3 regions of the Paenibacillus sp. N3/727 genome follow, and region 1 is predicted to be linked to each of the others. Evidence: predicted binding sites of a transcription regulator. Region 1 holds the regulator's gene; each other region holds the start of a gene.
The links. The regulator LexA, encoded in region 1, represses DNA repair genes until DNA is damaged. The targets are predictions, from matches to a motif close to CGAACATATGTTCG.
Positions count from the first base shown of each region.

Region 2: MNQ98_RS21495 (YhjD family protein) is a predicted target of LexA. The motif match lies at 1,763-1,776, and genes of this name have one in related genera.
Region 3: MNQ98_RS24655 (SPL family radical SAM protein) is a predicted target of LexA. The motif match lies at 4,501-4,514, and genes of this name have one in related genera.

Region 1 covers NZ_CP093336.1:2,813,183-2,819,740, reverse strand. Annotated here, with positions in the region: gene MNQ98_RS12845 (HAD family hydrolase) at 1-71, opposite strand, end outside; gene MNQ98_RS12840 (hypothetical protein) at 118-642, opposite strand; gene MNQ98_RS12835 (DUF896 domain-containing protein) at 706-906, opposite strand; gene MNQ98_RS12830 (LysM peptidoglycan-binding domain-containing protein) at 1,063-1,434, opposite strand; gene lexA (transcriptional repressor LexA) at 1,611-2,237, shown strand; gene MNQ98_RS12820 (DUF3139 domain-containing protein) at 2,349-2,669, opposite strand; gene glnA (type I glutamate--ammonia ligase) at 2,728-4,056, opposite strand; gene MNQ98_RS12810 (MerR family transcriptional regulator) at 4,086-4,496, opposite strand; gene MNQ98_RS12805 (methionine gamma-lyase family protein) at 4,578-5,831, opposite strand; gene hflX (GTPase HflX) at 5,873-6,558, opposite strand, start outside.
Region 2 covers NZ_CP093336.1:4,617,494-4,624,051, reverse strand. Annotated here, with positions in the region: gene MNQ98_RS21510 (hypothetical protein) at 51-380, shown strand; gene MNQ98_RS21505 (hypothetical protein) at 567-788, shown strand; gene MNQ98_RS21500 (carboxymuconolactone decarboxylase family protein) at 851-1,180, shown strand; gene MNQ98_RS21495 (YhjD family protein) at 1,318-1,722, opposite strand; tRNA gene MNQ98_RS21490 (tRNA-Leu) at 1,897-1,980, shown strand; gene MNQ98_RS21485 (divergent polysaccharide deacetylase family protein) at 2,101-3,048, shown strand; gene MNQ98_RS21480 (N-acetylmuramoyl-L-alanine amidase) at 3,165-3,968, opposite strand; gene MNQ98_RS21475 (YqzE family protein) at 4,123-4,320, shown strand; gene MNQ98_RS21470 (hypothetical protein) at 4,620-5,426, opposite strand; gene MNQ98_RS21465 (hypothetical protein) at 5,512-5,811, shown strand; gene MNQ98_RS21460 (YqhG family protein) at 5,924-6,558, opposite strand, start outside.
Region 3 covers NZ_CP093336.1:5,293,315-5,299,872, forward strand. Annotated here, with positions in the region: gene MNQ98_RS24635 (hypothetical protein) at 1-120, opposite strand, end outside; gene ku (non-homologous end joining protein Ku) at 287-1,219, shown strand; gene MNQ98_RS24645 (ATP-dependent DNA ligase) at 1,222-2,130, shown strand; gene ligD (non-homologous end-joining DNA ligase) at 2,133-3,029, shown strand; gene MNQ98_RS24655 (SPL family radical SAM protein) at 3,230-4,426, opposite strand; gene MNQ98_RS24660 (DUF2167 domain-containing protein) at 4,842-5,732, shown strand; gene MNQ98_RS24665 (YitT family protein) at 5,995-6,558, opposite strand, start outside.

The DNA.
Region 1 (6,558 bases):
GCTTCCTCTACACTTCTTTCATCCCACAATAGCGTATCATCCAGGTCAAACAGTACCGCAGTTGCCGGCATCTCTCCATCTCCCTTTACATGCCCTCTAAAATAGCAGGCAAATCCATTATTCGTGCTCTACTGGGATATTATTGATTTTCGCAAATTGCTCCAGTCTTTCCCCCATCGCTTTTGTATCATAACGGTTAATCAAACGCGAGAACACCCAATTTCCGCCACGAGCTTTATTCTCGATGACAACAGAACCTTGCAAAATTCTGATTTTGGATATTTCCGATGCCGTCAGCTTACGTTCACGGTTAAACTTAAAGGTAGATACTGTGCTGCGTCCTACTTTCAAGTATGGTTTCCGCAAAAAAATCATTAAAGCCAACAAAATGTACAAACTGACTCCGATGTAGTTCATTGTCTTACTGCCTGCTCCCGCATCAACTGTAGCCAACCCGAGCAGCGCATAAAGAACAGCCAGTGCAAGCAAAATGATTGGCAGAACGTATTTACGTCCTTTGAATACATCTCCGTCACTGGTTGATGTGTTCGTCGTTCCAAGTATTGCTTGTCCCTGCTTCTTGCGCTGCTTGTTAAGTTGAGACATATTCTTGCTAACTTTTCTTTCCCATGAACGAGACATGAGTCTCCCCCTCTTCGCTAAACTTCATATTATAGATCTCTTGAGCAGACAAGCGGAAAACGTTTAATGTTTCAAACCAGGACCGTCTTTCTCTTCATCTACCCATTCGATTGAATCCAACTGCTGTCGGAAGTTTCTCCGAAGATTATTAAGATAGACTTCACGAAGCTCAGAACGTTCTTTTTGTTCCTCCTCCGTCAACCCTTCATTTTTGTTTTTTCTCGCCAGAACGTTTATACGTTCTATTAAAGCATCGATATCCATACCTTCGCCTCCAATAAAAAATTCATTCTTAACTTTGACATGTCAAAAAGAGCTTGTCAAGGAAACCTCTCCTTACCAAGCTCGCATATGTGCTCTTCTTTATATTATACCATTATTTTAACAGATCATGAATTCCGTATCGGTGTATCATATCTTTCACCATAGAGGCAACGACAACACATCTCCTGCCTGAATATCCGGTCCTTTCAACTCGTTAACTTCCCTAATTGAACTGATGTATACCCTCGTGTCCATCTTCTTCGGTTTATGAGCCGCTGCAATACTCCAGAGCGAGTCACCAGGCTGCACAATAATATTCTTCTCCGCTGTCGGTTCCTCCAATCCCCCGGCAAAAACAGAAAATGCACCAGTACATCCTAAAACAACAATCAGCAGTATGAGCATCAATTTACCTGCCCCACGTGACTTGATAAGCTCCACCGTACGATTCCATAGAGAAGCCTGGCTATGTGTCTCTTCCTGAAACTGTCCTTCATAAATACTGCGGTATGTAGTGTATCTCAACATAATCATCATCCCCCAAACAAGTGTTCTCTTATGGATTTAAATATAACACGAACACTTGTTTGATTCAATACTTTTTACGAACGGTTGTTCTATTTGTTTTTTAGAACTTATGTTTGTGCGAACGGAAGTTCTATGTTATAATTTTCCCAAACGTTACTAAATGGGGTTGATACGGAATGTCGAAGATATCCAGCCGCCAGCAGGCGATATTGGAATTTATCCGCAACGAAGTTCGGAGCAAGGGCTACCCGCCTTCCGTACGAGAAATCGGTGAGGCTGTCGGACTGGCTTCCAGTTCAACAGTACATGGTCATCTGGACCGTTTGGAGAAGAAAGGCTTAATCCGTCGTGACCCTACGAAGCCAAGAGCCATTGAGCTGCTCGGGCAAGAAGAATCGGAGAACAGTAATTTATTCACACACACCATCTCCAGAGTTCCTGTCGTCGGTAAAGTTACTGCCGGTGTTCCTATCACTGCTACAGAGAACATTGAAGACTATTTCCCTCTACCGCAACATTTTGTAGGGGACAACAAAGTATTCATGTTAACCGTAATGGGTGACAGTATGGTTGAAGCTGGTATTCATAATGGAGATTATGTGATCGTCCGTCAGCAGCAGACCGCTGACAACGGCGACATTGTCGTAGCTATGACCGAGGAAGATGAAGCCACTGTGAAAACTTTTTATAAAGAGAAAGACCACATCCGTCTCCAACCGGAGAATCCGACATATGAGCCTCTTCGCTTAAACCATGTCACCATACTTGGTAAAGTTGTCGGCGTTTTTAGAGATATCCACTAGCCTTTATCTCAATACAAATTAAAGGTTACCGTCTTGTCTTGGACAAGCGGTAACCTTTTTTTACATCTTCATCTGTATTTCTATAGCTGGTAGGGTCTTCGTTCGTTTTTCTTAATCACGATCTTCGTGTTTATAACTCCCATTTTCGATATCAATATCACTCGGTCCTATTTGGACCCATTGTCCAACATTTCTATCGGTGTATACATACGTAACATGCAGCTCGTCCTCAAATATAACGTATACAGGAAATCGAGGCATTTTGCTAAAACGTGCTCTTATACTAACAATATCCTCTTCATTGTAGTTTTTATCATTCATAAGGTAGGAATGTAAATCATCCTCAAGCTTATTTAACTTCGACTGTAATAAAATATACCCAAGAATTAAAAGAATGACAAAAATTGCAAAGAACCATGCGATTTTCTTCATATAAGTTCCCCCTACAAACAAAAACCCCCGGCGCCCAGAGCGCCAAGGGTTTCAGCTATTAGTACAGAGTCATATATTGATCGCGTTCCCATTGATGTACTTGCGTTCTGTACATATCCCATTCGATTTCTTTCAGTTCGAAGAAGTGAGCCAAGGCGTGATCGCCAAGTGCATCACAGATGACTTCGTTGCGGAGCATTTCATTCACAGCTTCCTTCAGGTTTGCTGGCAGGCTAGGAATGCCTTCCTCGATACGCTCTTCTTCAGACATCACATAAATGTTACGGTCGATCGGAGCTGGCAATGTAAGCTTGCGCTTGATTCCGTCAAGACCCGCTTTAAGCATAACAGCCAAAGCCAGGTAAGGGTTGGCAGCCGGATCCGGGTTACGAACTTCCACACGGGTGCTTAGACCACGGGAAGCTGGAATACGGATCATCGGGCTGCGATTGCTCGCAGACCATGCTACATAACAAGGAGCTTCATAGCCTGGAACGAGACGCTTATAGGAGTTTACGGTAGGATTGGTAATGGCCGCATAAGCACGCGCGTGCTTAAGCTCACCAGCCATAAAGTGGCGTGCGGTCGCGCTAAGACCCAACTCATCACTTTCATCTACGAACATATTCTCTTTACCATTAAAGAGCGACATGTTGCAGTGCATACCAGAACCGTTCACGCCGAACAATGGTTTAGGCATAAATGTAGCGATCAAACCGTGCTGACGAGCAATCGTTTTAACAACGAGCTTGAAAGTTTGGATCTGATCAGCTGCTTTAATAGCATTCGCATATTTAAAATCGATCTCGTGCTGTCCAGGAGCAACTTCATGGTGGGATGCTTCAATTTCAAAGCCCATTTCTTCCAGTGTAAGCACGATATCGCGGCGGCAGTTCTCACCAAGGTCCGTAGGAGCCAGATCGAAATATCCGCCTTGGTCATTAAGTTCCATTGTTGGGTTGCCTTTTTCGTCTGTCTTGAACAGGAAAAATTCCGGCTCAGGACCGACATTCATAGACGTAAATCCCATTTCTTCCGCTTCTTTCAGACATCTCTTCAAAATGCCGCGTGGATCACCTGCAAACGGATTGCCGTCAGGCATGTAAACATCACAGATCAGACGAGCTACACGGTCTTGGGAAACCCAAGGGAAAATTACCCAGGTGTCAAGGTCTGGATAAAGATACATATCCGATTCTTCGATCCGTACATAACCTTCGATAGAAGAGCCGTCAAACATCATTTTGTTATCTAGAGCTTTAGGCAGCTGACTAACTGGAATTTCCACGTTCTTAATCGTTCCCAGCAAATCGGTAAACTGCAAGCGGATAAACCTAACGTTTTCTTCCTTGGCAATGCGCAGAATATCTTCTTTCGAATAACTCAACTCTATCCTCTCCCTCACAAAAGATCTGTTTATTTATTAAAAAAACGGGACAACTCTCCTTGAATCAAAGACACTTGACCCGGTCTTTTAGCCGTAATCAATTCCTGTTTTAACAGGCGGCGGAGCTGCGATTCCGACATTTCCCTGCGTCTATTCTCGGTGTCAGGTGTAATAACGGTCGCCTCTTCCGATTCCTTCGTTACCGGATTCATCACCTGTTTGATTCCCGCAATATTAACGCCCTTCTCAATCAATGCTTTAATCTCCAGAAGACGTTCTACATCGTTAAAAGAAAACAGCCGTTGATTGCCTGACGTCCGCGCAGGTACGATCAAACTATGCTGCTCGTAGTAACGAATTTGCCTTGCGGACAAATCGGTGAGCTTCATGACAATACCAATTGGAAATAAAGCCATATTTCTCCGGATCTCATCACCCATAACTCATCAACCTTCCAAGTGATCTTTTCTGTTCCATTGTATATTTCCTACTTTTATGTGTCAACCCTATGTTAGGAAATCTCACAACAAATTCCGTTCTTTCATCGTTTGCAGTGCCATTAGCACTCCATACTTAACATGGGAATAGGTCAAACCGCCTTGCATATATCCGATGTAAGGCTCACGGATAGGCGCATCGGCCGACAATTCCAGACTTCCGCCCTGAATAAACGTTCCAGCCGCCATAATTACGGGATGCTCATAACCAGGCATATCCCATGGTTCGGGTACCACATGGCTGTCTACTGCAGCTGCCCGCTGGATTCCCTGAACAAAAGCAATCAAATGTTCCGGACCGGAGAAAGAAACCGCCTGAATCAAATCGGTTCTCTTCTCATTCCAAGCTGGCTTGGTCACGAAACCGACCTCTTCGAAGATAGCAGCCGCAAATATGCTTCCCTTCACGGCTTGTCCTACTGTATTCGGTGCAAGAAACAATCCTTGGTAAATCCCGCGTGTAGTTCCCAACATGGCACCTACTTCACGGCCGATACCTGGCGCTGTCAATCGGTATGCAGCTTGATCTACATATTTCTCTTTACCGCAAATATAACCACCGGTTTCCGCTAACCCGCCACCGGGATTTTTTATGAGCGAACCTGCCATCAAATCCACGCCAACCTCTGTCGGTTCATGCTCCTCTGTGAACTCTCCGTAACAGTTATCTACGAACACGATAACGTCCTGCTTGATAGCTTTAACCTTGTCCACCATCACACCGATTTCTTCCACTGTAAAGGAGGAACGCCAATCATAACCGCGTGAACGCTGAATCCCGATCACCTTGGTTGCGGAGTTTATAGCTTTACTTACTCCGTCCCAATCAATTCCCCCGTCTTCAAGCAGACTAACTTCACGGTAGCCGATACCAAAATCCTTCAGCGAACCCGTACCGTCTCCCTCTTCCCCAATAACCTTGTGGAGCGTGTCGTAAGGACGCCCCGTTATGTATAGTAATTCATCTCCCGGGCGCAAAACGCCAAACAAAGCTGTGGATATCGTATGCGTCCCGGAAGCAAAATGAGGACGTACCAGGGCCGATTCGGCCCTGAATATGTCAGCATAAACTTCATCCAGCACTTCCCGCCCGCGGTCGTTGTATGCATAACCAGTCGAACCGGCGAAGTGAAAGTCGCTTACTTTGCTCCGCTGAAACGCTTCAATGACCTTCCACTGGTTCCGGTCAACAATGCGGTCAATCTCTCGTAAACTCTCTACGATCTTTTGTTCTGCCAAACCACTTAATTCTTCGATGTCTTTCGAAAATCTAGCCATTTCGTACGGTCTCTCCTCTGTCTCTCTCATAATTTTCACAACTACTGTTCGATATAATCCTTCAGCATATAACCCATCTTGTCATAATCCGCTTTGTTAATCCGGACTTCATATATAATGTCGTTCTCTTCGAAGGTCTGCTCGATAACGTCCCCAATCCGGTATATGGTAGAGCTGACATCTCCACGATCCGCAGGAATGCGGAATTTTACGTTACCTCCCGAAAGATGCTCCTGAATCGCATGCTTTACTGAATCTAGATCTTTCTCATCATAAGCACTGATCTTCAGGAATCCTTCGCCAGAAGGAAGCATCTCCAGCTGCTCCGGATCACAAGCGTCTTTTTTGTTAAACAAGACTAATTGCGGTTTATCTGCCGCGCCAAGCTCTTCCAAAATAGACTGCACGACGGACATCTGATCTTCCCGCATTGCTGAGGAAGCATCTACTACATGTAGGATCAAATCTGCTTCATTGGCCTCTTCCAGTGTTGCACGGAACGCAGCAACCAGATCGTGCGGCAGATTTTGAATAAATCCAACCGTATCAGTCAACACGACTTCTTTGCCGCTTGGCAGCTCTAACACCCGGGATGTTGGGTCCAGTGTAGCAAACAATTTATTTTCAATATAAACATCCGCTGCAGTCAAACGATTCAGCAGCGTAGACTTTCCCGCATTCGTGTAGCCAACCAGAGCTACTTGAACTGCTCCGGTCTTCTTCCGGC
Region 2 (6,558 bases), 1.8 Mb from region 1:
ACTTTTTTGTCATATAATAAAAGGGTAGGAAAGAGAGAGGAGGCAACACAATGGGGAAAGAACCGGTAACCGAGCCGTTTTTGATTGAGAAGTTGAATGGTGCAAAGGTACATTTTGAACGTGCTTTGGATTGTAAACATACGGAGTTTGATGATCTTTATCCCTATATGATTGAACATCCTCAGTTTTTCTGGTATAAGCGTTATGTTGCTTGGTCTGAATTGCTTACAATCGCTGGTCTGTGTGAGGAGCTCTCCTACGAATGGAGAGAACGGTTTACATCACAGCAAGTGGAGTATGTTGAGAAACGGGTGATGTCGTCGACGGTGCTTGATTTCTGGTTTGAAAAAAACGATAGCATCGAGCCGGCACAGCGTTAGTGAACTTACAGGAAGCATCTCAGCCGGGATGTTAAACCATATCACACTCAAGAGACCTAAATGATTCCATTTAGGTCTCTTTTTGAAATATGATATATTTCCCGCAGACACCGATTCTTGTCGTATATATCGACAACAGGATCATTATATGGGTATTATACTGCCGAATAGAAGGAGATAAGGACTATGATAAGTGACGAACAGTTGGATGCACTGCGATTATCGGGTGAGAGAGTCCGGGTTGTACGGGACGATCTAGAAAGCAATGATGTTGTAGGCATCGTGGTTGCATGGGATTCGCAACATGTGCTTATCCGCCGCCGAAACCGCCGTGTGGTGAAGCTGGACCGCAACTATAGCTATCAACTTTTTGGAGAACCGAGGACAAGCCCACGCTTAGAAGCATAGATCCTCATCAATAGGGACACCTTAATCAGGAAATCAGATGAACCAGTGAGGTGTTTTGCGAGATGGATTTATCCAATGATAAAATCAGCACGTACAAAAATGAGATCCTTCATCTCAAAGAAGCCATGCCGAAAGTGGCTGAGTCTTATCATCATTTTACAGGGGTCTGTTTCCAAGACGGCGAGCTTGACGAAATGACGAAACAACTCATTGCGCTCGGTATCGGGTTGTTCGCAAACAACGAATTATGCACGTTCTATCATATGGAAGAAGCGCGCTCAAAGGGCGCTACCGACACGCAGATTATGGAAGCTGTGGCTGTTGCGTCAGCAGCAGGCGCAGGACATGCATTGGCTCAGGGATTAATGCGTGTGCAGCCCAACCTTCAGTAGACTTTAGATTTCTGCTGATGAGTGAATGAACCGTCTCGCTTGACTGGCTGAGTGCTGGAAAGGAGACGGTTTTTTACGTGGTGACGAGAAGGAGCAGGCCGGGAAATAGAGTGAATTGATTTGACTTTGCAATGGTCTTAATGACCAGCTGCTGCGACTTGGGGAGGTCTGGTGTTCGAAGGAGATAGGCCAAGATAAACGCGCATTCGGGACATCATTTCTTCACGGAAGGACGGCCACAAGATTTCCATGCTTCCGACATAACCGCGACAGGCGTAACGTGCTTCGATTCCATTGTGACCTCGGTGTATATCAAATACTTTGATAGTCCTGGAGGCAAATTCCTGTTTAACCTCCCTTAGCAGAATTGCAGCACGCTTTGCACCATTTTCCACCACTTCAACGTACAACTGAGGCGTTTTGAATACGCCGCTTTCCTGAATAATCCGGCAATCTCTTTCGAAAACTTTGTGTATGAACATAAGGAGCAGGTAGCTTTTGATCAAGGATCTTTCTTCTGGTGTAATTCCTGTGATTGCCATTGATGCTCACCGCCTTTATATAGAAAATCGTTAATAAATACGAACTTACGTTCTTATTTTAACCCGTTTTCGATTGTTTAATCAAGATCTAAAAAAATGTTGACTCCAGTTAGTTAGCATGGTATGATATATCTTGTCGCCGCGATGATATCTCATCGAAGTGGCAAGATATATGCGGTCGTGGCGGAATTGGCAGACGCGCACGGTTCAGGTCCGTGTGGGCTAACCCCCGTGGAGGTTCGAGTCCTCTCGACCGCATCCTTAAGAAGACGTTTCCTTGCGGAGACGTCTTTTTTGTGCGTGTTGTTTCTTCTTACATAATTGCTGCTTCTTTCTCAAACACTATAGAACAGGTTTCTACAGTGAAAGGAGAATTTCATGCGTAACATGGGGTCGAAGTATGTAGCGGCAGTATGGTCCGCCTTGTTGACAGTTTTACTAGTGGGAGCTCTGTCCGTAGAGGTGGCTGAGGCTGCTTCGCATGATGTACAGAGTCTGGGTCATGAGGTTTGGTGGCTTGATACTTCAGCAGGTGATATGAAGTCTGACACGAGAAGTAGCTTGAAGAAGGATTCGGTCCGGTCCGAAACAGCAAAACAAGAGAAAGAGTCTACGCCGGGTAACAAGCTAGCCGTTATTATTGATGATTTTGGTAACGGGCAAAAAGGTACCGATGAAATATTGAACCTGCCGATAAAAATTACGGTTGCTGTAATGCCTTTTCTGCCGACAAGCAAAAGTGATGCGGAACGGGCACATAAGCTTGGCCATGATGTAATTATCCATATGCCGATGGAACCGAAGCAGGGGAGAGCTAACTGGCTCGGGCCCGGTGCCATAACGAGCAAGATGACGGACGAAGAGATTCGAAAGCAGTTGGAAAAAGCCATTGATCATGTTCCGTTTGCTGTTGGTATGAATAATCATATGGGTTCCAAAATTACAGGAGACGAGCGGATTATGTCCATCGTGCTCGATGTTTGCAAGGAACGGGGGCTGTTCTTTATAGATAGCAAGACCAATTACCATTCTGTCACCAGTAAGCTCGCTGCCGAGAAAGGAATGCCGAATATAAATAATGAGATTTTCCTGGATGATGTGCATACAGTCAAACACGTTACCAAACAGCTTAAGGCAGCTGCAGAGCAGGCGGTACAGAATAAGTCATGCATTACGATTGGACATGTGGGAACCTTCGGCGATCGGACAGCTGCCGCATTGAAGGGTTCGATCCCCGAGCTTCAAAGACAGGTGCAGTTCGTTGGTATTCAAGAACTTGTACAGGACAGATCCAATTGGAGGCCTGACCCGGTGCTTTCCTACTAAAAAAGGCGTTTCCCTCTGTATGATGAGTGGAAACGCTTTTTTAGGTGATATTAACGCATAAATAAAAATGAGCTAGTTGAAATAAACAAAAAAATGAAAAACGGCCCGGCCCTTGATTAAAGGGCCGTTAGATAATTGGCGATACCATCTACAATCGCTTCGGCAATTCCCATCTGGCCGTTTCGGCTGCACAGCTTTTCCCGGTCATGGGAATTACTGATAAAGCCGGTCTCCACAATGACGGCGGGAACTTCGATCCGGTTTAGCAAATAAAAGGGCTTGCCAACTGAAGTATGGTGATTGCTCTTATACAGAATGTTTAACTCGCGTTGTATGGATTCTGCCAGAATGGAGCTTCGTCCCTCTGCTTGATGGAGAACGATACCGCCCGTTTTGGATTTGTTTTTGCCCCAATTCACGTGGATGCTTACAACCATTTTTGTAGGAATCTCACTGCTCAGCTGTTTACGCTGGGCCAAATCCTTCATGTGGCGGGATCGGCTGGCATGCCAGCGGTTATCATCACTAAGGGCATAATCTGTATCCCGGTTTAATACCGCATGATATCCTTCACTGCGCAATAACATAAACAACCGACGTGAGATCTGCAGATTGATGTCTTTTTCCAAAATATCGCCATAGGATGTGCCCCCGTCAATTCCACCGTGTCCGACATCAATTAGAATGACATCATGAGGAAAAGGGTGATGCTGTTGCGTTCCTCTGTTCCCCGATTCCTGATGCAGGTAGTCTTCGAACTGGAGTGCAGAATTATGCTGCTGTGTGCTTCCATCCTTCGAACCGGTCGGGGATAGAGTCAAGGCAACAATATGGTTGTCCGCGTATACCTGAAGGGAAGGAAGGCAGAGAGCGAGAGATAAAGCCACTAGTACAGCCAGTGATATTCGATTGGTCATGATGCGCCCTCTTTCGTTATAGTGTGGGTTCTCAAGTCATAAACCTTTGGATATATTTTGTGCAAAAAACGGGAAAACATGCTGAGGGTCTAGATTGTTGGGATTCGGTGCATCCTGATAAGGAATACAATAAGATTGGCGTTTGAGGAGGGTTAATATGGCAAATAGTAATGACCTCATTAAATATATAACGGAACGTGTAGTGACATATATCGATACACCGAAGGAAGTGAGGAAGGGAAGGCGAGTAAAGGAACCTTGGATTGTTCGCTGGTTCGGTATGATCCCGTTCTCCGTCTCGTTATGGAAGGATGATCTGGTGTCCAAAAAGAGCAAAAAACGCAGGGCCAAGTAAATCAGCGAAATCGCTGCGTACCATCAAAGGAGCTGGAAGTCGTAAGAGTGGGGATGTCCCAAAAGGTCAATTGACCTAGGGCATCCCCATTGTCTGTTGTGAGCTGAAATCATTCCTACGCGGTGGTGAACACAAGGCAAGGCTGCAAGAAAAGGTGAGCGAGTTGCTTCAAGCAATGAAACAAGAAGAACAGCGAGAAGCCGCCCAAAGAGGAATCCTCGGGCGGCCTGGGACAGCTCCGTGTCGGATGATGTTTAATAAGTTCTTGGTGACCTATATGGAGATGAAGGATGGAGCTGTTACTCTGATGTATTCGATTCCTCGCGGAACTTGCCAGGACCGATCAGATTATCAGCGGGTACAAAACGGATCAAGTCGGTATTCCGCTGCGGTACGGTTACATAAATCGCTTCGGATTCAAGCTTGTCATTGTGAGACCAGCGCTGCCATCCCGTAAGATTGAATGGGGCGCCGAAGGCTTCGTTCTGCTTGTCCGCTGTAAAAACGAGAGATTTTTGGCTTCCTGCTGGGAGCAGATGTATCAGATCATTTCCATTCTTAATGGGCAGTGTCGGTTTGCTAAGCCACATCAGGTTTTGGTAAGGGTCCTGTTCCCCTTGGGTGGTTATGACGGAGGCGGCTGTCCAAGCACCAGAAGAATTCAGGGCCATAGCTTTAACGTTTTTCTTCCCTGACGTAAACGGAGTCTTTGCGTTTGGTGGGGAAGGGACAATATCGTATGTCACAGCATGAACATAGACCGGTGTCTTCCCTTTGAGCGTTACTTTCCAGTAGGGAGAAATAGAACTGTACAACGCCTCCACCCGGCTTCCCTGAGGGAGGGAGCTAAGCGGAACTTTACCGTTTTGCGGTTTTCCCTTTAAGATGCCTGCGGCTGCGAGTGTATTTTCCAATGGAGCGAGACTATATGGCAGGTCGGATCCGATACCGTACTCACTTAGGATATAACCTCCGAGATCGTCTGAAGTAATGATCAAGTAACCAAGAGGCTTAGCCCCATCTTCAATGGTTACAAGCCAGCTGTGTGTACCCGGTCCAAGCGGTGTATAATCCAGGCTGGCATCCTGCCAGCTTTTGAAAGGCAAATGGTCTGCCAGGTCGCCAATCGTTTGTTCCGCGAATGTCTCAAGCCGGCTTGGAACCGTGGTCTCAGATGCGGAAGCCGTTTGCTTGAGGGATATTTCGGATGATCCGGACTGTGATACGGAAGCTGTTGATGTAGATGATGTTGAACTAGGCGACGTTGTACCTGATGGCGCTGTGCTGGGTAACACTGTTGTGGATGATGTAGTATTGGATGACGTAGTGCCGGCTGGCTCTGAAGCTGCAAATGCTGTATTTGATGGAAAACAAGAAAGCGCAGTTGTTGCAAGCAGAATGGCTGACAAAGTGGCACGAATTATTTTAATACTTAATGTGGATGAAAAGTCTATCATAGGCAACCGCCTTTCCAAGAAACAACAAATATGAAACTTGTAAGTTAGATTTATTTTAATGGACAAGCCCTGAAAAGGCTGTTACAAGATGTCGCGGTCAGGGCTTGAATAACGGGTCTTTTTTTGCCTTGTTTTGTTGATGCGGGTCAAGAGGTCCCGTTACTAGACGAACATAGGTGGAACAGCCCGCAAGTTATGGCGGACAAACTCACTTTAGGCGAATACTGCCATTCCATTTCAGAACGGCGGCTTTGATACTGCTCTTGAATTGCCATCTTTTTCTCTTCGTCGGGTTCATTCAGCAAGTCCTCGTAATAACTGTCCACGATAGCCAGTTCCTCTTGAAGCCGGATTTGAGCTTGTTCCGCCCAGGTGTAATCCAACTTGCCAAGTTTGCTGATTAGATAGTCCTCCAGCATTGCGGCGGCTTGGGGCAGTGTTAAGGCAGCAGGCCTTACATGGACATTCTCAGGAAGACGGGGAGTCATGTTACGGGCTTCCAGCTGTGCAGGAAAGTTATCCATAATCGTCTTACGGGAAAGGGAAATGCCGAGAAAATGAAGCTCTTCCCGTTTCAAGTCGCAGCTGAACTCAACCTTAAAACAGATACCGAGCCACTGCTCGTATGGAGCAGAGCGTGTTTTAGGACGCTGTTCTTCACCGGGCTGCTCGAACAGGTATACACATTTACCTTCCTCACGGGAGGCGTCCCAAATTTGAGCGAGTCTGCGGCTGCCATAGATAATATCTTCCCGCTGAATCCGTCCAGGGCCGATGACCG
Region 3 (6,558 bases), 2.5 Mb from region 1:
TGAAGTCAAGCTGTTCCAGTTCAGTATTTCACCGTCCACCGGTTCCACGGTAAAATCCGCCTCCGATAATGTCTTGTGATCGCGTTCCGTTACTTTACTCTCTCCGTGCTCCATGGTCATTCATACACCTCCTCACACAAAGGTAGAGTCCACTGTGTTTCCAACGTCAATATGCCTCAATGTTCAGGCCTTTATACATCAACTTATATAGAGTCTTTTTTTGGGCAAACTAATCAAGTAGAAACGGCTTTGCCGTCCTTCAAAAAATGATAGGGAGGAATCATAGATGCATACCGTCTGGAAAGGCGCCATCAGCTTCGGACTTGTTCACGTTCCCGTCAAAATGTTCTCCGCCACCGAGGACAAAGATATCTCTATGAGATATGTCCATAAGGTTTGCGGAAGTCCACTCTCTTATGTTCGTAAATGTCCGGTCTGCGAGGAAGAGGTCGGCTGGGAGGAGATCAACAAGGGATACGAATATGAAAAGGGAAAGTTCGTTCTTTTTGAAAAAGAAGAACTGGAGCAGCTTTCGGAACAGAACAGTAAAAATATTACGATTCTTGATTTTGTTGATTTAACGGAAATTGATCCGATCTATTTTCAGAAGACCTATTACCTGTCACCCGATCAGGCAGGAGCCAATGCGTATCGGCTGCTTCTTGAAGCCATGAGACAATCCGGCAAAATCGGCATTGCCAAAATCGCGATCCGCTCCAAGAGCAGTATGGCTGCCATCAGAGTCATCGATGAGTGTCTGGCGATTGAGACGATTTTTTACCCCGATGAGATCCGTCCGATCTCCCAGGTGCCAAACCTGCCGGAAAACGCAGTGGTAAATGACAAAGAGCTCACCATGGCACGCATGCTAATTGAACAACTATCCTCCCCCTTTGATCCACAAAAATATAATGATGATTACCGCGAGCGTCTGCAGGGCATGATCTCCAGCAAAGTTGCCGGTGAAGAAGTGAAGATCGCTCCTGCACGTCAGGAAACGAATGTGGTTGATCTGATGGCTGCGCTTCAAGCAAGTATTGAGGCCGTCAAGCCGCCGATTGCTACGGATCCGGGAACGACACCGAAACCACGGAAAACGACCCGAAAGACCGCTGCCAAAGAAGCGACAGCCAAAGTCAGCGGTGAAGGACCGGAACTCGAAGGACCTAAACCGAAACGCCGTACAACGAAGTCCAAGAAGACCGATACAGGTTCCTGAGCATGAACGGTTTAAAGGATTATCTTCCTAAAGAGCCCATGGCGCCTATCGTGACGGAAACCATTCCATCAGGAAGCGAATGGGGATATCAATTGAAATGGGACGGTGTTCGTATCCTGTCACTCCTTAATGGGGGTGAAGTATCACTGGTTTCCCGTAAACTGCTGAACAAGACAGCGCTGTACCCCGAAGTTGCCCGATCCCTATCAGAGCTGAAGGAGCACCGTCTGATTCTGGACGGCGAGGTCGTCTATTTCCATCCGGAGCTTGGCCGTCCGGTCTTCCAAAAAGTTCTGCAGAGGGAGCGCTCGCGTGCCATCAGCACGAACGCTCCCCTGTTTACGTATGTTCTGTTTGACATACTACTTGACGGTGACCGCGACATGCGGCAATTGCCTTACATTGAACGCCATCAGCGGCTGCAGCAAATTGTCTCCAACAAGCCGGGTCTTCTCGTCGCAGATCTGTTCAATGATGGTGAGAATTTATGGAAGTGGGCGGAGGACCGGGGCTGGGAGGGGATTGTAATCAAGCGTCTATCCTCCCCTTATCGTGAAGGAAAGAAACATCAGGACTGGTACAAGAAAAAAATTGCCGTACGATTGAAAACGGAGGCGATTGCGATGATTATCCGGGAAGGGCGTGTCGCCAGTCTTGTCTTGGCAGGCGATGACGGCTCCTACATCGGCAGAGCCTCACTAGGTCTGAACGAGCAGACCAAGCGGCAGCTGCTGCACTACGCCGGATTACATTCAGGCAGTGCACGCTGGAAGGAATTGCACACCGATTTAAAAAAAGAAAAGCTCGTTTGGCTCAGCAAACCGTTGACCGTTGAAGTAACGTTCCTGGAGTGGAGCCAGGACGGAATGATGCGTCATCCCAAACTGCTTGGAATTCAAGGGCTGGGTTAACGATGAGAAAACAGATCAAAGGCACACTAACCATTGAAGGCCAAGAAATCCAAATTACGAATCCCGACAAACCGCTGTGGCCCGAGGTTGGAATTACGAAGGCGATGTATTTGCAGAAGCTTGCCGCGCTGTCCCCATACTTGCTCCGCTACTGTCGCGGAAGACTTCTCACAACGATCCGCTATCCGCATGGGGTACCAGGTGAGTTCTTCTATCAAAAAAATGCACCAGAGCCGACCCCTCCATTTGTCAAAACAGCCCTGCATGAAAATATCAATTATGTTCTGCTGGACGGGCTTCCCGAGTTGTTGTGGCTTGGCAATCTGGCCGCGCTTGAGTTTCATCCGTCCCTGCATTATGCCAATAGCACACTTCCATGTGAATGGATGATCGATCTCGATCCCTCACAGCCGGAAGAGCCCAGAATCATGGAAGCTGCAGCTATCGTCGGCAATGTACTCCGTTCACTTGGTATTTCATCCGTACCGAAGACATCAGGTGCCACGGGCGTGCAGATCATCGTACCGATCCCGGAAGGAATGACATTTGACGAGCTTCGCACCATTGGACAATTCGTCGCCCAATATGTCACCGAGGAGCATCCGAAGCTGTTCACGATTGAAAGGCTGAAGAAAAACCGCGGCGATAATATCTATTTTGATTACCTTCAGCATTACAGCGGAAGAACGCTTGCAGCACCCTATACACCGAGGGCCCGGCCACTTGCTACCGTCTCCACCCCGCTGACCTGGGAAGAGGTGTCTCAGAATGTTTCACCTTCAGACTTTCATCTTCTCAATATCGTGGAGCGGCTTCAAGAGAAGGGTGATTTGCTAACGCTTTTGCCTCCTCAGCCGCTCGAGCCCATACTGCGTCACTTGTCGTCCAAACGAAAATAGTTCTAGAAGTGCGTGTTCAAAAAGGTCGGTTTTCAGCACCGAGAAGGTTGGATGAAGCTAGGAACTGAGGAGCGGAGCGTACGTTTTGGGTACGTGAGCACTGGAAGGACCGGCTGAATTCAAGATTCGATGCCGAGCCCACTTCCTGATTCACTTCGTGATCAAAAGCGGACTTTTTGAACAACCTCTATAAAGGATATCTAAAAAGGAAACGACAACTGCTCGATCTCCGGCATAAGTTCCTCTTGCTCTACCGGGCTCGACGGAACCGGAAGTTTGCCCTTGCGCTTGACTTCTGTCGGTGTCGGGGCAGAGCAAGCCGTGTTCTTGTTATAGCTGTTTTCACACAAAGTTTCAAAGTCACCAGGTTTCTCCAAGACAGACAAGCTTGAACCAGATCGTTGACCTTCCCCGGCCTTTGATAGCTGATCCTCCCCTGTCTTAATTGCCGAAACTGCCCAAGGTGCCTCATTCTCTGCAATGGGGCCAAACTGATTGGAAGCCCTGCCCCCAGGTCCACTGGACATACCGGTCAGATCATACTTCATCAGCAATTTCTGTGCCAGATCTTTGAACGAGGTAACATAGCTATCTTCGGCGTAAGCCGATCCACTATACAACTTGGCATACAACGAAACGACCTCTGGAAATTGATGTCTTAGAGTCTGCATGTACCACTCCTTCACATCGCGAGACAAACGCAATAAAGAAATCATCGCAAAATCCGCACCTGCCTCCTTGGCAGCATAAAGCAGTTGATTCATCTGCTCCTCACGATCCGTCAGAAACGGCAGCACCGGCGCTGCGAAAATCCTTGTCCGAATCCCATGCTGTGATAAACGCTGAACGGTCTCCATTCGTTTAGCCGGATGCGGCGAAGCCGGCTCCAATTTATGAATTACATTGTTATCCATTGTGTTAATGCTGATATTGACCGAGACTTGATCCATCCGGGTCAAAATGTCCAGATCCCGGAGCACAAGCGGCGATCGGGTCGTAATGCTTGTGGATATGCGGTATTTGGCTAACAATTTAAGGCACTCCCTGGTAATCTCCGTCTTGCTCTCAACAGGTTGATATGGGTCTGTAGCTGTGCCAATTGTCACCTGACCGATATGTCGGCGGACCGCCTCAATATCATGACAGAATTTCCCCGCGATAACGGCCAGCTGTGCCTCCAACGCCTCAACAGCATTATTTTTTATGAAAATATGGTGCTGAAACTCATCCTGTGCCCCCATTCCAATGAACGATTGAAACGCCCTGGCATAACAAAAGCTGCAGCCATGCGCGCACCCACGATAAGGATTGATCGACCAATCAAAAGGCATCTTCTTCTCTTTCACCCGGTTCAGTGTCTGTTTGGCCGTTATTTCTTCATATATCGTTTTGGTCATGAGCTCATCCCTCCTAATTTGCCCCCTTTAACAACATCAAAATACTGGTCCAAGTGTATTAGATATGATTATAACAAACACTTGTTCCTATACACAAGTTTATATGGATTAAAAAGGATATCAAATGTGGGAATTTCCGATCATTTTTTACATTTATGTTAGATTGATCACAACTTTGGGATGACAGTTTTTGTATGAAACTTATAATTTCTTATCATGGAAATGAAATCCTTTCACTCATTTTGTCCTATTTCCAAGAAACACAATGTTACAAATGACCCTATTCAACGGGAAGATGAGTATATTTATGAAACTTCCCATCATTTTATCCAGATATAGTCTATAACTGTAAGCTGTGATATGATGTGCAATGTTGTTTTGGGTTGACCTATTATAGATATTGGAGGATGTATTGGTGAAACGAATTTTTAGCTTATTGATTGTACTGATGTTAGCACTCCCTACCGTCGCAGGAGCTACCGGAAGCGGTATTACCCCGGTAGAAGGCGGGGATGGTGTTAAGGTCGAGATCGGAACTGTAGGAACGCTTGATCTCGGTAAAGATTTCTTCTACCTGAATAAAGAAGACGTTAAAAAGTTCTCAACAATGCAAGGAAACATCCTGTCAGGGCAGGAGATTGCCGGTATTGGTCCGATCGAAAATCAAGACTGGTTTGTATATTTTGACTATGTTGATTCGGGTCATATCAAAAACGCAGAGAAGGAAAAGATCAAGCCGGACAAACTTCTTAAGCAGATTAAAGAGGGCACCGAGGCACAGAACGAAGAAAAAGCTGCCAGCGACCATATTTTTGTTACGGGATGGGATGTTGAACCATTCTATGACCATAGTACAAAAAACTTGACCTGGTCTCTTTTGCTGGAGAATGCTGAGAAAAAAACATTTGTAAATTATGAGGTAAGGCTGCTTACCCGTGAAGGTTATATTAGCGTTGTGCTCGTTAGCGATTCCGAAAACCGCAAAGAAGCTGCAGCAATTCTGTCCAATGAGATTTTACCGAAATTTTCAGCTGTTCAAGGAGAGCGTTATGAGGATTTCGATGAGTCCACCGATAAGGTTGCCGAGATGGGCTTAACCGGTTTGATTCTCGGAGGTGCAGGTTTGGCTGTTGCCAAGAAGGTCGGCCTCCTGCTATTGCTCAAAAAGTTTTGGTATGTAATCGTTGCTGTCATTGTCGGAGTATTCAATTGGCTACGTAAGAAGACACGCCGCAGCAAGGACGAGACCCAAGAGACTTCTTCTACAACGCAGGAAACGCAAGGTCCTGATCACCCAGTCTCATAAATCTCATTCAACAACAAACCGCTCCGTAATACCGGAGCGGTTTGTTTATTATCCCCTTATAGATTGAGCTAAAGCGCTTGAAGAGCTTCAGCGGAGAAGACGGAATTATTCTGGAGAAGCTTGAGCGTTCGCCTTTGTCCCCGGATTTCAACGATGTATAAATATATGAAAGAAATCTGGGGGCAACAGCGATCGTAAGAATAATCCGCATTCGTAGTGATGCTTCGGCTAATAATTTTAAGTCTCATTCTTCTATAGCACTTTAGTGAATATCTTTCTTCTTGAAACGGCCGCCCTTCACATCGTGAATGTTACCAACCGCAAGAAACGCTTGGGAGTCCCAGTCTTCAACGATGGATTTCAGCTTCGCTTCCTCAAGCCGGGTAATGACTACAAAAATAACCTTCTTGCTGTCACCGGTATAAGCACCTTCCCCATCCAGATAAGTTACACCGCGACCCAGACGCTGAGTGAGCGCATCGCCAATTTCCTTATACTTCTCGCTTATAATCCATACCGATTTGGATTGATCAATACCTTCGATCGTAATATCAATCAATTTGAAAGCCAAGTAATACGCAATGAGGGAGTACATCGCATGATCCCAACCAAAGATGAAGCCTGCACTGCCGAGAATAAAGAAGTTAATGAACATGACGATTTCACCGACAGAGAACGGTGCTTTTTTGTTAATCAAGATGGCTACGATCTCTGTGCCGTCAAGTGACCCGCCCGAGCGGATAACCAAACCGACGCCGATCCCGAGTATAACGCCACCAAAAACAGCAGCCAGAAGCGGATCAATGGTAAGCGGGGACACCGGATG